4 regions of the Streptomyces sp. NPDC001153 genome follow, and region 1 is predicted to be linked to each of the others. Evidence: riboswitches for the same ligand, from Rfam matches in the RefSeq annotation. Region 1 holds a riboswitch; each other region holds the start of a gene.
What was found. Region 1 has a riboswitch for cyclic di-AMP ahead of ACWDEN_RS19875 (C40 family peptidase). Riboswitches for the same ligand answer to the same signal wherever they lie in the genome.
Positions count from the first base shown of each region.

Region 2: linked by a shared signal. The riboswitch ahead of ACWDEN_RS22625 (transglycosylase family protein) and the one ahead of ACWDEN_RS19875 (C40 family peptidase) in region 1 are both predicted to bind cyclic di-AMP.
Region 3: linked by a shared signal. The riboswitch ahead of ACWDEN_RS23625 (M23 family metallopeptidase) and the one ahead of ACWDEN_RS19875 (C40 family peptidase) in region 1 are both predicted to bind cyclic di-AMP.
Region 4: linked by a shared signal. The riboswitch ahead of ACWDEN_RS40225 (M23 family metallopeptidase) and the one ahead of ACWDEN_RS19875 (C40 family peptidase) in region 1 are both predicted to bind cyclic di-AMP.

Region 1 is NZ_JBSFJZ010000016.1:77,864-81,042, reverse strand. It holds gene pcrA (DNA helicase PcrA) at 1-885, opposite strand, end outside; cyclic di-AMP (ydaO/yuaA leader) riboswitch at 1,148-1,319, shown strand; gene ACWDEN_RS19875 (C40 family peptidase) at 1,327-2,517, shown strand; partial or broken gene ACWDEN_RS19870 (tellurite resistance/C4-dicarboxylate transporter family protein) at 3,011-3,179, shown strand, end outside.
Region 2 is NZ_JBSFJZ010000019.1:98,578-101,756, forward strand. It holds gene eno (phosphopyruvate hydratase) at 1-397, opposite strand, end outside; gene ACWDEN_RS22625 (transglycosylase family protein) at 746-1,438, opposite strand; cyclic di-AMP (ydaO/yuaA leader) riboswitch at 1,443-1,615, opposite strand; gene ACWDEN_RS22630 (transglycosylase family protein) at 1,798-2,889, opposite strand.
Region 3 is NZ_JBSFJZ010000020.1:146,791-149,969, reverse strand. It holds gene ACWDEN_RS23630 (M16 family metallopeptidase) at 1-803, shown strand, start outside; cyclic di-AMP (ydaO/yuaA leader) riboswitch at 1,042-1,204, shown strand; gene ACWDEN_RS23625 (M23 family metallopeptidase) at 1,217-1,960, shown strand; gene ACWDEN_RS23620 (GntR family transcriptional regulator) at 2,160-2,846, shown strand; gene ACWDEN_RS23615 (HPr family phosphocarrier protein) at 2,995-3,179, opposite strand, start outside.
Region 4 is NZ_JBSFJZ010000051.1:46,381-49,559, forward strand. It holds gene ACWDEN_RS40215 (dihydrofolate reductase family protein) at 1-714, shown strand, start outside; tRNA gene ACWDEN_RS40220 (tRNA-Met) at 794-867, opposite strand; cyclic di-AMP (ydaO/yuaA leader) riboswitch at 1,153-1,297, shown strand; gene ACWDEN_RS40225 (M23 family metallopeptidase) at 1,307-2,332, shown strand; gene ACWDEN_RS40230 (aldo/keto reductase) at 2,403-3,179, shown strand, end outside.

The sequences.
Region 1 (3,179 bases):
CGCGTACTGGGCGTGGTTGGTGTCCTGGTACTCGTCGACGAGGACGTGCCGGAAACGGCGGCGGTAGTGCTCGGCGACGTCGGGGAAGGCGCGCAGGAGGTTGACCGTCGTCATGATCAGGTCGTCGAAGTCGAGCGCGTTGGCCTCGCGCAGGCGCGACTGGTAGAGCGCGTAGGCCTGGGCGAGGGTCTTCTCGAAGCCGTCGGTGGCCTGGGCGGCGAAGTCCTCCTCGTCGATCAGCTCGTTCTTCAGGTTGCTGATCTTGGCGCTGAACGACTTCGGCGGGAAGCGCTTGGGGTCGAGGTCCAGGTCGCGGCAGACCAGGGCCATCAGGCGCTTGCTGTCGGCGGCGTCGTAGATCGAGAACGACGACGTGAAGCCGAGCTTCTTCGACTCGCGGCGCAGGATGCGCACGCACGCGCTGTGGAAGGTCATCACCCACATCGCGTTCGCGCGCGGGCCGACGAGCTGCTCGACACGCTCCTTCATCTCGCCCGCGGCCTTGTTGGTGAAGGTGATCGCGAGGATCTGGCCCGGGTGCACGTGCCGCTCGGCGAGCAGATGGGCGATGCGGTGGGTGAGCACGCGGGTCTTGCCCGAGCCGGCGCCGGCCACGATGAGCAGCGGGGAACCGGCGTGCACGACCGCGGCCCGCTGGTTGTCGTTCAGCCCTTCCAGCAGCGCCGCCGAGTCGATCGCGGGGCGCGGGGCGCCGTCGCGGTAGTACGCGTCCCGGTCCGGCGGCGCGTCGAACTTCCCGCCGAACAGATCGTCCGGAAGCGGCTCCGGAGCGTGATCGTCGTCGGGCGGCGGCGGGGGCTCCTCCTCGTGCCCGCGAGGGGCCTGGAGGTCCGCCAGGAAGCTGTCGTCAAAGAGGCTGCTCATCGCTCTCCGAGTCTAGGGCGCCCCACCGACAACCGGTCGCAGTCCCCGGAACATGGCCGGTTCCGGAAGAGAGTTGATCGTGACCGCGGAATGAGCCTCCGCCTGCTCACACAACGGAACCGCCCGATGACACAGGAGCGAAACCTGCCCCAGGTCACGAAAATGTATCGGACATATCACGCACCAACCTTCACAGGAGTCACACGAGTTGGCTAGCGTGCGTGCGGGCCGTACGACCCCTACCGGCGAACCTCGCCGGGCCGCACGGCCTCCGCCGAGTCCGGTGTGCCCCGCAGGGCGCCCGGAGCCGGGGACCCACCGACCTCTGGGGTGAATCGGCCGGCTCCCACCCGGGACGCCGCCGTAGGGCAACCCTTCCGAACCACCGCCCGAACCCGACAGCTAACCCGGTAGGCGGCCCATTGGAAGGAGTCGCCTCCCTTGGCGTCGCACCGCAAGACGCGCCCCGGCGGATCCATCGGATCGGGCCTTCGCACCCCCGCCCTCGCCACCGCCGCCCTCACCTCCATGGCCGTGCTCTCGCAGACCGCAGAGGCCGCCCCGAGTACCGATCGCACCAAGCCGAGCCTGGAGGAGGTCGAGAAGAAGGTCGACGACCTGTACCGCCAGGCGGAGTCGGCGACCGAGAAGTACGACGCGGCCAAGGAGCGGTCCGTCAGACAGCGGGGCCGCGTCGACGCCCTGCGCGACGACGTCGCCCGGCGCACGGCACGCCTCAACAAGGCCCGCGAGGAACTGGGCTCCTTCGCCGCGGCGCAGTACCGCACCGGTGCCGCCGCTCCCGGCACGGCCACCTTCCTGCTGGCCAACGACCCGCAGGACTACTTCGACCAGACCCAGCTGATGAACCGGCTGACCTCGCGGGAGAAGAGCGCGGTCGACGACTACATCGGCGAGCAGGCCGCGACCATGAAGCAGCGGCGGGAGGCCGCGCAGAGCCTGCAGACGCTGACCGACTCACAGCACGACCTGCAGACCGCCAAGGCCACCGTCCAGAAGAAGCTGGCCTCGGCGCGCGAGCTGCTGTCGCAGCTGTCGGCCCAGGAGAAGGCGCGCCTGGCCGCCATCGAGCGGGAGAAGCAGCAGGAGGCGGCGCGCAAGGCGGCCGAGCTGGCGAAGCAGCAGGCGGCTCAGCAGCAGGCCGCCTCGTCGTCACCGTCGTCCTCCTCGTCGTCATCGCCCACGGGGTCCGGATCCGGATCCGGTTCGACGGGCTCCGGCTCGACCGGGTCCACGACGACCGGCTCGTACGACACGAAGGCCGAGAAGGCGCTCGCCTTCGCCCGCGCGCAGATCGGCAAGCCGTATGTGTGGGGCGCCATCGGGCCGGACTCCTACGACTGCTCGGGCCTCACCCAGGCCGCCTGGAGAGCCGCCGGCGTCACGCTTCCGCGCACCACGTACGACCAGGTCAACGCGGGCACCACGGTCTCGCTCGCCGACGCGCGGCCGGGCGATCTGGTCTTCTTCTACGACGACATCAGCCACGTCGGCATCTACATAGGCAACGGCATGATGATCCACGCCCCGAAGCCGGGCGCGTACGTCCGTGAGGAGTCGATCTACTACGGCGGCGAGTCGATCATCCACAGCGTGGTCCGACCGGGCTGACCGCCCCCCGGACCACCGGCGCGGCCCAGCCCCTCCCGCTCCACGCGCGCGTGCCACCGCAGTGCACGTGCACGCGCGCGTGCGGGAGTCGTGGTCTCCCGTGCCCGGGGCCGCCGGATCCACACGCCCACGCACGCCCTGCCGACGCCCTGAGCCTCGCCACCCGGACCGCTGATTCCCGCACACGCGTGCCGGTCTTTCCTGCGCCGATGCCCGGGTGCAGTCTTCGCTGCCGCGTTCCCTGCCGCCGGACATGCGTGGCCCTTCTGCCTCCGGACACGCTCGGCCTCGCCCGCCCCCACGCCCGCGCGCGGCCTCCCCTGTCTCCCCCGCCCGCGCGGGGCTCCCCTGCCTCCCCACGCCCGCGCGGGCCTCCCCTGCCACCACGCACACGTGCGACCTCCCTGCCACCACGCGCGCGTACCGGCGTTTTCGCTCTTCACGCGCGCGTGCCCTTAGGGCAGGGACGCCGCGGCTGCCTGGCATCGGGCGCATGCCCGGCATCTCAGGTCTGCGCGCTTGGTGGGCGGAGCGGTCCCCTGCGGCCGGGGCCGCCGTGATGGCGACCGGCGTGGTGTCGGTGGGGCTGCGCATGACCGGCGCCGAATCGGTCTCACGGGTGGTGCTGGCGATGGCGGGCGTCGCCTGGGCCGCGCTGGCCG
Region 2 (3,179 bases), on a different contig from region 1:
AGAGGGGGAGGTCGGACGCCTCGGAGGCGGCGTGCGCGACGGCGAGGGAGACGCCGAGGATGGCGTTGGCGCCGAGGGAGCCCTTGTTGTCGGTGGCGTCCAGGTCGAACATGGCCTGGTCGATCAGGCGCTGCTCGGTGGCGTCGTAGCCGACCAGCTCCGGGCCGATCTGCTCGATGACGGCGAGGACGGCCTTCTCGACGCCCTTGCCCTGGTAGCGGTTGGGGTCGCCGTCGCGGAGCTCGATGGCCTCGAAGGCGCCGGTGGAGGCGCCGGACGGGACGGCGGCACGACCCGTGCTGCCGTCGTCGAGGCCGACCTCGACCTCGACCGTGGGGTTGCCTCGGGAGTCCAGGATTTCCCGGGCTACGACGACGTCGATGGACGGCACGAGCATCTCCTTCGTGGATGTGACGCTGGTAGTGCGGGGCTGTGTGCCTTACGGCTGTGCCTTGCGCCTAGAGCCTAACCGCCCCCGGGCCGTCGGCCACCGACCGACCGTCCCGTGGACGGGAGGGACACGCAGACGGTACCCATTGTTCACCCACGGAACAAAGGGGCCTGCCGGTGAGGCCCGGCTGAAGAGTGGGGAAACAGCACGCGGAAACAGAAGACCCCGCCCCGGCGCGTACGGGGGAACACGCGCCGGGGCGGGGAGTCCGTGGGGACGGGGGTGGCCCTCACGAGGCCTTCAGTGTGCGGGCCGGGGATGTGAGGGCACTGTGGGTCCGCTCGGAGCCAGATGTCACTTCAGGTGCAGCTGCTGGCCCGGGTAGATGAGGTTCGCGTCCTCGACGATGTCCTTGTTCAGCTCGAACAGCTTCTGCCAGCCGCCCTTGACGCCGTGCTTCTCGGCGATGGAGCTGAGGCTGTCGCCCTTGACGACCTTGTACTCGCCGTCGCCCTTCTTGACCTTCTTGCCGGTCGGGGTGCTGACGGTCTTGCTCGCCGACGGGGCCGTGCGCGTGGTGGAGCGGGTGGCGGCCTGCTGGTCGGTGGAGCGGGTGGTGGTGCTCTTGGCGGGGGCGCTCTTGGTGGTCGCCGCCGGGGCCGAGCCGTTGTACGCGGCGCTCGACAGGCCCGTGCCGCAGACCGGCCAGGCGCCCTTGCCCTGGCCCGCGAGCACCTTCTCGGCGACGGCTATCTGCTGCGCCTTGGTGGCGAGGTCGGCGCGCGAGGCGTAGGCGGTGCCGCCGTACGCGGCCCAGGTGGAGTTGGTGAACTGCAGCCCGCCGTAGAAGCCGTTACCGGTGTTGATGGACCAGTTGCCGCCCGACTCGCACTGGGCGACCGCGTCCCACTCGGAGGCGGTGGCGGCGGAGGCGTTGCCGGCCGCCATCAGCGGGGCGGCGACGGCGGCGCCGGTGACACCGGCGAGCGTGATGGCGCGGACGGCCTTGGACGGGCGACGGTGCTTGCCCTTGCCGGAAAACAGCATGGATCGATCCCCTCACCGACGCCTGCGAGGTGAGCTGTCGGGTTCGGGCCGGTTGAGTTGCCCGGCCGCGCACTCGTTTTTCCGAGGCGCGGCTTCACCCCAAGCCGGTCCAGCGTCAACCGCTGGGCCCGGCGCTTACCTTGGGTCCCCCGCTCCTGCCTACGGCGCTTGACGCGACGACTGTTCCCGGGCAACCGCTGGCAGGATTCGGCGTTGCGGCTGCCGGGGCTCGTGGTGACGAGCGGTCCTGACCGTAGACATGCGATCGGCGGAATTTCAAAGACGATCAGGGCTTCTGAGACTCATCCCACACTTTCGCCAAACCGGACATCAGTGGCGAAGTGGGGCGTCAACTGCCGCTAGCCGTCGCCCTTTTCGGCAGGGACTTCCAGGGTCTGACCGGCGGCGATGTGGTTCGGGTCGGCGCCGATCACCTTCTCGTTGCCGACATAGAGGGCATGCCACCCGCCGTCGACGCCAAGGGAGTCGGCGATGGAGGCGAGCGAGTCGCCCTCGCGGACCGTGTAGGTGCCCGGTTCACGGCCGGCGTGACGGCCGGAAGGTGCGGCGTTCTGACCGTTTGTCACGTTTTCGTCCGCGCTCTCGCCGCGGTGACGTCCACCACTGCTGAGCGCGCCGGTGTCGACCAGGCTCCAAGAACCGCCACTCTGCTGGTAATTGTCCGAGTTGTCGGTACCCGGCGCCGCCACGGGAGAGCTGTCGCCTCCCTGCGGGCTTCCGCTGTCGCGTGAGCCCGGCTTGTCGGTCTTGTCGGACTTGGGGGTGCTGGTTCCGGCGGAGCCGTCGGCCGCGCCGGGAGTGCCGGTGGTGTCCTTGCTCGGACTCGGGCTCGGGGTCGGCGTAGCGCTCGAGTCCGAGGAGGAGCCGGAGGAGTCCGAACCGGAGGAGGAGCCGGAGTCCGAACCCGAGCCCGAATCGGAGCCCGAACCGGAGCCAGGCGAGGACGAATCCGGCAGACCGGACGAGTCGGAGCCCTGGGCCGAGCCGGACGCGCCGTGCGACCCGTCACCACCACCGGAGCCGCCGACGCCGGTGTCGACGTCGACCGAGGCGGAGTCGGAGGTCAGCCCGGAGAGCAGGGCACAGGTGGCCCACGGCTTGGTGCCCTGGTCGGCGAGGATCTTCTCGGCGACGGCTATCTGCTGGGAGCGGCTGGCCTGGTCGGCGGTCTCGGCGTACTGCGTGCCGCCGTACTTGGCCCAGTCGCCGAGCGAGATCTGCAGACCGCCGTAGTAGCCGTTCCCGGTGTCCGCACTCCAGGAACCGCCGCTCTCGCACTCGGCGACCTTGTCCCACGTGGTGCCGTCGGCCGCGTTGGCACTGGCGGCGCCGAGCAGAGGGATGGCGATGGCGGAGCCGGTCACGCCGGCCGCGACGAGGAGAGCCGGAGCCTGACGGGGGCGACGGTGACGACCGTTCCCGGAGAGCATGCGGAAGCCTTTCGTGCGACAGCAGGACCGGCGCGGCGACCGAAGCGGGGCCGCCACACTGATGGGTGAACGTATCGGCAGACGATCACTTGTCACAAGTTCATGCCGCGCAGATCACGTGAAGATCACGAAGTTGAAGGTTTGTCATTTCCGCCTGCGCGGCGGCCGTTCGTCCCCTCTTGCGCCCTTTGTCACCCGTCGGGAACGGCGGCGCCTCACGCCTGGCGCGCGATCGGGCCGGAACCATGGGCTCGCCCCGACCCGGGGGCTTCCCATCCAGTTCCCCTCCA
Region 3 (3,179 bases), on a different contig from region 1:
TACGCGCCTTCCACGGCCGGCACGTACGCCCGGCCACCGCCACCGCGGTCGTCGTCGGCGACCTCACCGGCGTCGACCTGGACGCGCTGCTCCTCGACACCCTGGGCGCCTGGACGGGCACCCCGGGCGAGCCGCGGCCCGTGCCGCCGGTGACCGCCGACGACACCGGACGCGTGGTCATCGTGGACCGGCCCGGCGCCGTGCAGACGCAGCTGCTCATCGGCCGCGTCGGCCCCGACCGGCACGACCGTGTGTGGCCCGCCCAGGTGCTCGGCACCTACTGCCTCGGCGGCACCCTCACCTCCCGCCTGGACCGCGTCCTGCGCGAGGAGAAAGGCTACACCTACGGTGTGCGCGCGTTCGGCCAGGTCCTCAGGTCCGCGCCGGACGGCACGGGCGCCTCGATGCTCGCCATCAGCGGCTCCGTGGACACCCCCAACACCGGCCCGGCGCTGGAGGACCTGTGGAAGGTGCTGCGCACCCTCGCCGCGGACGGGCTGACCGACGCCGAGCGGGACGTGGCGGTGCAGAACCTCGTCGGGGTGGCGCCGTTGAAGTACGAGACCGCGGCCGCCGTCGCGAGCACGCTGGCCGACCAGGTCGAGCAGTACCTGCCCGACGACTTCCAGGCGACGCTGTATCAGCAGCTGGCCGCGACGGGCACGGTGGAGGCCACGGCGGCCGTCGTGAACGCCTTCCCGGTGGACCGTCTGGTGACCGTCCTCGTCGGTGACGCCGCCCAGATCAAGGCACCGGTGGAGGCGCTGGGGATCGGTGAAGTGACCGTGGTGGCGGCCGAGTAGTCCCCGTAGGGACGGCTGCTGAGTGACGGCACACGCGCGTGGGGCCCTGACGACCGACTCGTCGTCAGGGCCCCTGCTGTTCCACTCCCTTCTCCAGATGCCCGATTTGAGACGGAGGTTGCCTGTCTGCCCTGTGGGATGCGCTACAAAGGCCCGGATCGGTTTGGGGTTCGAAGCAGGCTTCCGTAGCGTCGTCCGGGCTGTTCGTCGGTAGGCAGTGCGCCGCACCCGCGGCACCGGACAGCCATCGCCGAGTCCCCGTACGGCGCGAGCCAGGGGAGCCGGGGACCCACGCAGTCCCTGGGGTGAATCGGGCGCCCGCGCCAGCGCGAGGGAGTCCGTAGGAGACCTTCCTGCTCCGAACCCGTCAGCTAACCCGGTAGGCGAGAGGGAAGGAAAGGACCAGCCACTCCATGGCGTTCATGTGCGCCACCGGGAAGCACCGCAAGCCCGGCCGGGTCAAGCGCACCACCGCTCAGGCGGCAGGCGTCGCGGCCCTCACCACCACCGGTGTCATCGGCACCCTCGCCGCCTCCCCGGCGCTCGCCGCCGAGAACACGGTGGAGCAGACCGGCCTCACGCCCGTCCTCGCCGTGAGCGACGACGTCGCCGAGCACATCGACGCACAGGCCACCGCGCAGCAGCGGGCCGCCGAGCAGAAGGCGGCCGAGGAGGCCGCGGCCAGGAAGGCGAAGGAGGAGCGCGAGGCCAGGGCCCGCGCCGCCCGGGAGGCCGAGCGCGAGCGCCTGAACGCCTTCGTCGCCCCGATAGCCGACTCCTACGTCTCCACCGGCTACCAGGCCAGCAGCTCCCTGTGGTCCTCCGGCCGCCACACGGGCATCGACTTCCACGCCGCCAGTGGCACCCCGGTCCACGCGGTCGGCTCCGGCACGGTCGTCTCCACCGGCTGGGGCGGCGCGTACGGCAACCAGATCGTGATCAGGATGGCCGACGGCATGTACACCCAGTACGGCCATCTGTCGTCCATCGGCGTCTCGGTGGGCCAGCAGGTCACCCCGGGCCGGCAGATCGGCCTGTCCGGCGCGACCGGCAACACCACGGGCCCGCACCTGCACTTCGAGGCCCGTACGACCCCCGACTACGGCTCGGACGTCGACCCCGTCGCCTACCTCCGCAAGCACGGCGTGAACGTCTGACGCCTCGTCGCACTGCATGCGAAGCCCCGGCTCACCGAGCCGGGGCTTTCGCCGTCTTTTCACGGGCGCCACCCGATCCGCTGACCAAAAAATATCCATGGATTCCGGCCCGCCGTCGGAAATTCCGGCTCATTGGAATAGAGTCACGGAACAGGCGTCCATCGTCGACGTTTCACGGGGATTAAGGCGGAGGTCGGTCATGCGTATTCCGGCGCACTCGGTGTGCACGGCCATCCGGGACGACATCGTCGCGGGTGTCTACGAGCGCGGCGGCCGGCTGACCGAGGAAGTCCTGGCCCGCCGCTACGGCGTCTCGCGCGTCCCCGTCCGCGAGGCTCTGCGCACCCTGGAGGCCGAGGGCTTCGTGGTGACCCGCCGGCACGCGGGCGCGTGCGTGGCCGAGCCGACCGAGCAGGAGGCCGCCGACCTGCTGGAGATGCGCCTGCTGCTGGAGCCGCTCGGGGCCGCCCGGGCCGCGCAGCGGCGCACCGAGGCCCATCTGAAGGTGCTGCGTGGCCTCGTCAGGCTGGGCCAGGAGCGGGCCCGCAGCGGCAACAGCGGCGACCTGCGCTCGCTGGGCGGCTGGTTCCACGAGACGCTCGCCCAGGCCTCGGGCAGCCCCTCGCTGACGGCGATGCTCAGCCAGCTGCGGCACAAGATCTCCTGGATGTACGCGGTGGAGGCGCCGTCGAGCCCGGTGGAGTACTGGGCGGAGCACGGCGCCATCGTCGACGCGGTGGCGCGCGGCGACGGCGAGCGCGCGCGGGCGGTCACGGCGCTGCACACCGAGCGCGCGACCGCCGCGCACCGGCTGCGTTTTTCCGGGGGCGCCGAGCGTGTGAGGACTTCGCAACATGCCGTAAACATGTCGGGCCTTCGGCATTAACACGGGCGCCGTATACAAAGAAGAGGTATTCGGTCGCGAAGTATTTCCGCTGCCTCAATTCCGGTGTGCGCGCAATGAGTCCGGAAACGGTGGAGCCGCGCCGCCCAGAAAAGGGCGGGGCGGCTCCGCTGTATCAGTGCGCTGGTGTTCAGACCGTCTCGGGCAGTTCCTCGAGGCCCTCGGAGACCAGCTTGGCCAGACGGTCCAGGGCGGCGTCGGCGCCCTCGGCGTCGGAGGCGAGGACGATCTCCTCGCCGCCCTGGGCGCCCAGGCCCAGGACAGCCAGCATGGAGGCCGCGTTGACGGGGTTGCCGTCAGCCTTGGCGATCGTCA
Region 4 (3,179 bases), on a different contig from region 1:
TCCCACCTGCACGACGTGCGCGGGGTCGGACGGCTGATGGTCGAGGGCGGCGGCACGGTCCACACCCAGCTGCTCCAGCTGGGGCTCGCCGACGAGCTCCAGCTGGTCCTCGCGCCGCTGTTCGTCGGCGACCCGGCCGCGCCCCGCCTGTTCGGCCCCGGCGGCTACCAGGCCGGCCGGCTGCGCCTGACCGAGACCCGCCGGATCGAGGACGTTGTTCTCATGCGCTACGAGCCCACGGCCCCCGGCACGGGTGCCGTCGCCACCGCCGCCGACCGTCACTGGCTGCGCACCGCCTGCGAGCTGGCCGCGCTGTGTCCGCCCTCGCGGACCGCGTTCAGTGTGGGGGCGGTGGTGGTCGCGGCCGACGGTACGGAGCTCGCGCGGGGTCACTCGCGCGAGGGAGACGACCCAGTGGTCCATGCGGAGGAGGCCGCCCTCGCCAAGCTCGACCCGGCGGATCCGCGGCTGGCCGGCGCCACGGTGTACAGCAGCCTGGAGCCCTGCGCCCGGCGGGCCTCGCGGCCCGCGCCCTGTGCCGAGCTGATCCTTCGGGCGGGGGTGCGCAGGGTGGTCACGGCCTGGCGGGAGCCGGACACGTTCGTGGACGCGGCCGACGGGAGCGGCGTCCTGGCGAAGGCGGGCGCGGAGGTGGTCGTCCTGCCCGAGCTGGAGGGCCCCGCCAAGGCGCCGAACGGGCATCTGCTGGGGTGAGCCCGCCCCGGCCCGTCCCGTACAGGGGCGGAAAGCACTCAGGGCCGGAATCCCATGGATTCCGGCCCTGAGTCTTCAGTAGCGGGGACAGGATTTGAACCTGCGACCTCTGGGTTATGAGCCCAGCGAGCTACCGAGCTGCTCCACCCCGCGTCGTTGTGTCTCTACTGTACACCACCCGGTGTGCCGCCCGGCGCCACCTGATCGTCTTCACCCACAGTGACCGGACGGACGCCCTCCGCATAACATCTGAGTCACCATCAAAAACGCCGAGACTCCTGAGCGGCGGCCAACTCGCCCCATTTGCCGCACTCCTGGCCGGTAAGTCCCGCTCGGAAAAGGTTAATGATCAAGCCGAACGGCTTGGAAAGTGACTCGCAGGTCTATTAACGTTCGATAACGCAGCGCGGTCGTCCCAGCCGCCACAAGAGGCGGCTCCGTGCGCACGCGCCTAATCCCGCAAGGGAGCCGGGGAACCACCACCTTGGGGTGAATCGCGCGGATACCGGCCGGTATACGCGCGTAGGAGACCTTCCTGCTCCGAACCCGTCAGCTAACCCGGTAGGCGGAGGAAGGAAAGGAGTACGCCCGAGTGGCGTCCAACCGGCCCGCCCCAGAAGCCCCGTTCGTGCCCCCGCAAGCCCAGCCGGAGACCTTCGGCTACGGCGCCTACCGCGCCGAGGAGGGGCCCTGGGAGGAGTGGAACCCCACCGAGGACTCCGTCTCCCCGGTCCGTGGCCGGCACCGCGTCGCCAAGCAGCGCGGCGGCTTCGCGCGCAGCTCCACCGTCCTCGGCGTCGGCGTGATGGCCGCGGTCGGCGCGGGCGGCATGGCCAGCGCCAACACCGGCAAGCCGCCGGTCTCCATATCCCTGCCGGACCTGAACTCCGTCGAGCACATCTTCGGCGGCTCCTCCGACACGCCCCAGGCCACCGCCACCGGCCTCAGCAAGGTCGGTGTGACCACCGACAGCGCCGGCGGCGGCAACGCCGGCGAGGCCCTGCGCAACCGGATCATGGCCCAGGCCGAGCAGCAGCAGAACAAGGCCGACAGCAAGGCCACCGTCGCCGCGATCGCCGCGGCCGACAAGCAGACCGCCGCCGCGGCCGCCAAGGCGGAGCAGGCCGCCGCCGCCGAGGCCGCCGACGCCAAGGCGAAGGCGGAGGCCGACGCCAAGCAGGCCGCCGAGGCCAAGCGGCTGGCCGAGCTGGCCAAGGAGTACACGCTGCCGGTCGTCTCGTACACGATCACCGGAACCTTCGGGCAGCCCGGCGCGATGTGGTCCTCCGGCTACCACACCGGCCTCGACTTCGCCGCCCCCACCGGCACCCTCATCAAGGCCGTCCACAGCGGCACGGTCACCCAGGCCGGCTGGGCGGGCGCCTACGGCTACCGCACCGTCATCACCCTGGACGACGGCACCGAGCTGTGGTTCTGCCACCAGTCCTCGATCAACGTCTCCGTCGGGCAGAAGGTCTCCACCGGCCAGGTCATCGGCCGCGTCGGCGCCACCGGCAACGTCACCGGCCCGCACCTGCACCTGGAGGTCCACCCGAACGGCCAGGCGACCGCCATCGACCCGGCGCCGTGGCTGCGGGACAAGGGCCTCACCCCCTGACGCCTCCGTTCGGGCGATCCTGACGCCGGTGGTGGAATGCGGTCATCCACCGCCGGCGTTGGCACAGAGCATGACCTCTCTGCGCACACTCGGCTCCTCCGACCTCCAGGTCTTCCCGCTCTGCCTCGGCGGCAACGTCTTCGGCTGGACCGCCGACGAGGACACCTCCTTCGCCGTCCTCGACGCCTACACGGCGGCCGGCGGCAACTTCATCGACACCGCCGACTCCTACACGGCGTGGATCGAGGGCCACCGGGGCGGCGAGTCCGAGACGATCATCGGCAAGTGGGTCAAGGCCCGCGGCAACCGCGACCGCGTCGTCATCGCCACCAAGGTCAGCCAGCACCCCGAGTTCCAGGGCCTGTCCGCCGCCAACATCAAGGCCGCCGCCGACGCCTCCCTGCGCCGCCTGGACACCGACTACATCGACCTCTACTACACCCACTTCGACAAGCCCGAGATCCCGGTCGAGGAGATCATCGGCGCGCTGGACGAGCTGGTGAAGGCGGGCAAGGTCCGCCACATCGCCGCCTCCAACATCAGCCCCGAGCGCCTCAAGGCCTCGCTCGAGGTCTCCGACCGCGAGGGTCTGGCCCGCTACGTCGCCCTCCAGCCCCACTACAACCTCGTCTCCCGCGACACCTACGAGGGCCCGCTGCAGGACCTGGCCGCCAAGGAGGGCCTGTCCGCCGTGCCGTACTTCTCCCTCGCCGCAGGCTTCCTGACCGGCAAGTACCGCCCCGGCACCAAGGTCGACAGCGCCCGCGCGGGCCGGGCCCAGGAGTACGCGGAGACCGAGCGCGGCCAGAAGGTCCTCGCGGCCCTGGACGAGATCGCCGGTGCCCAC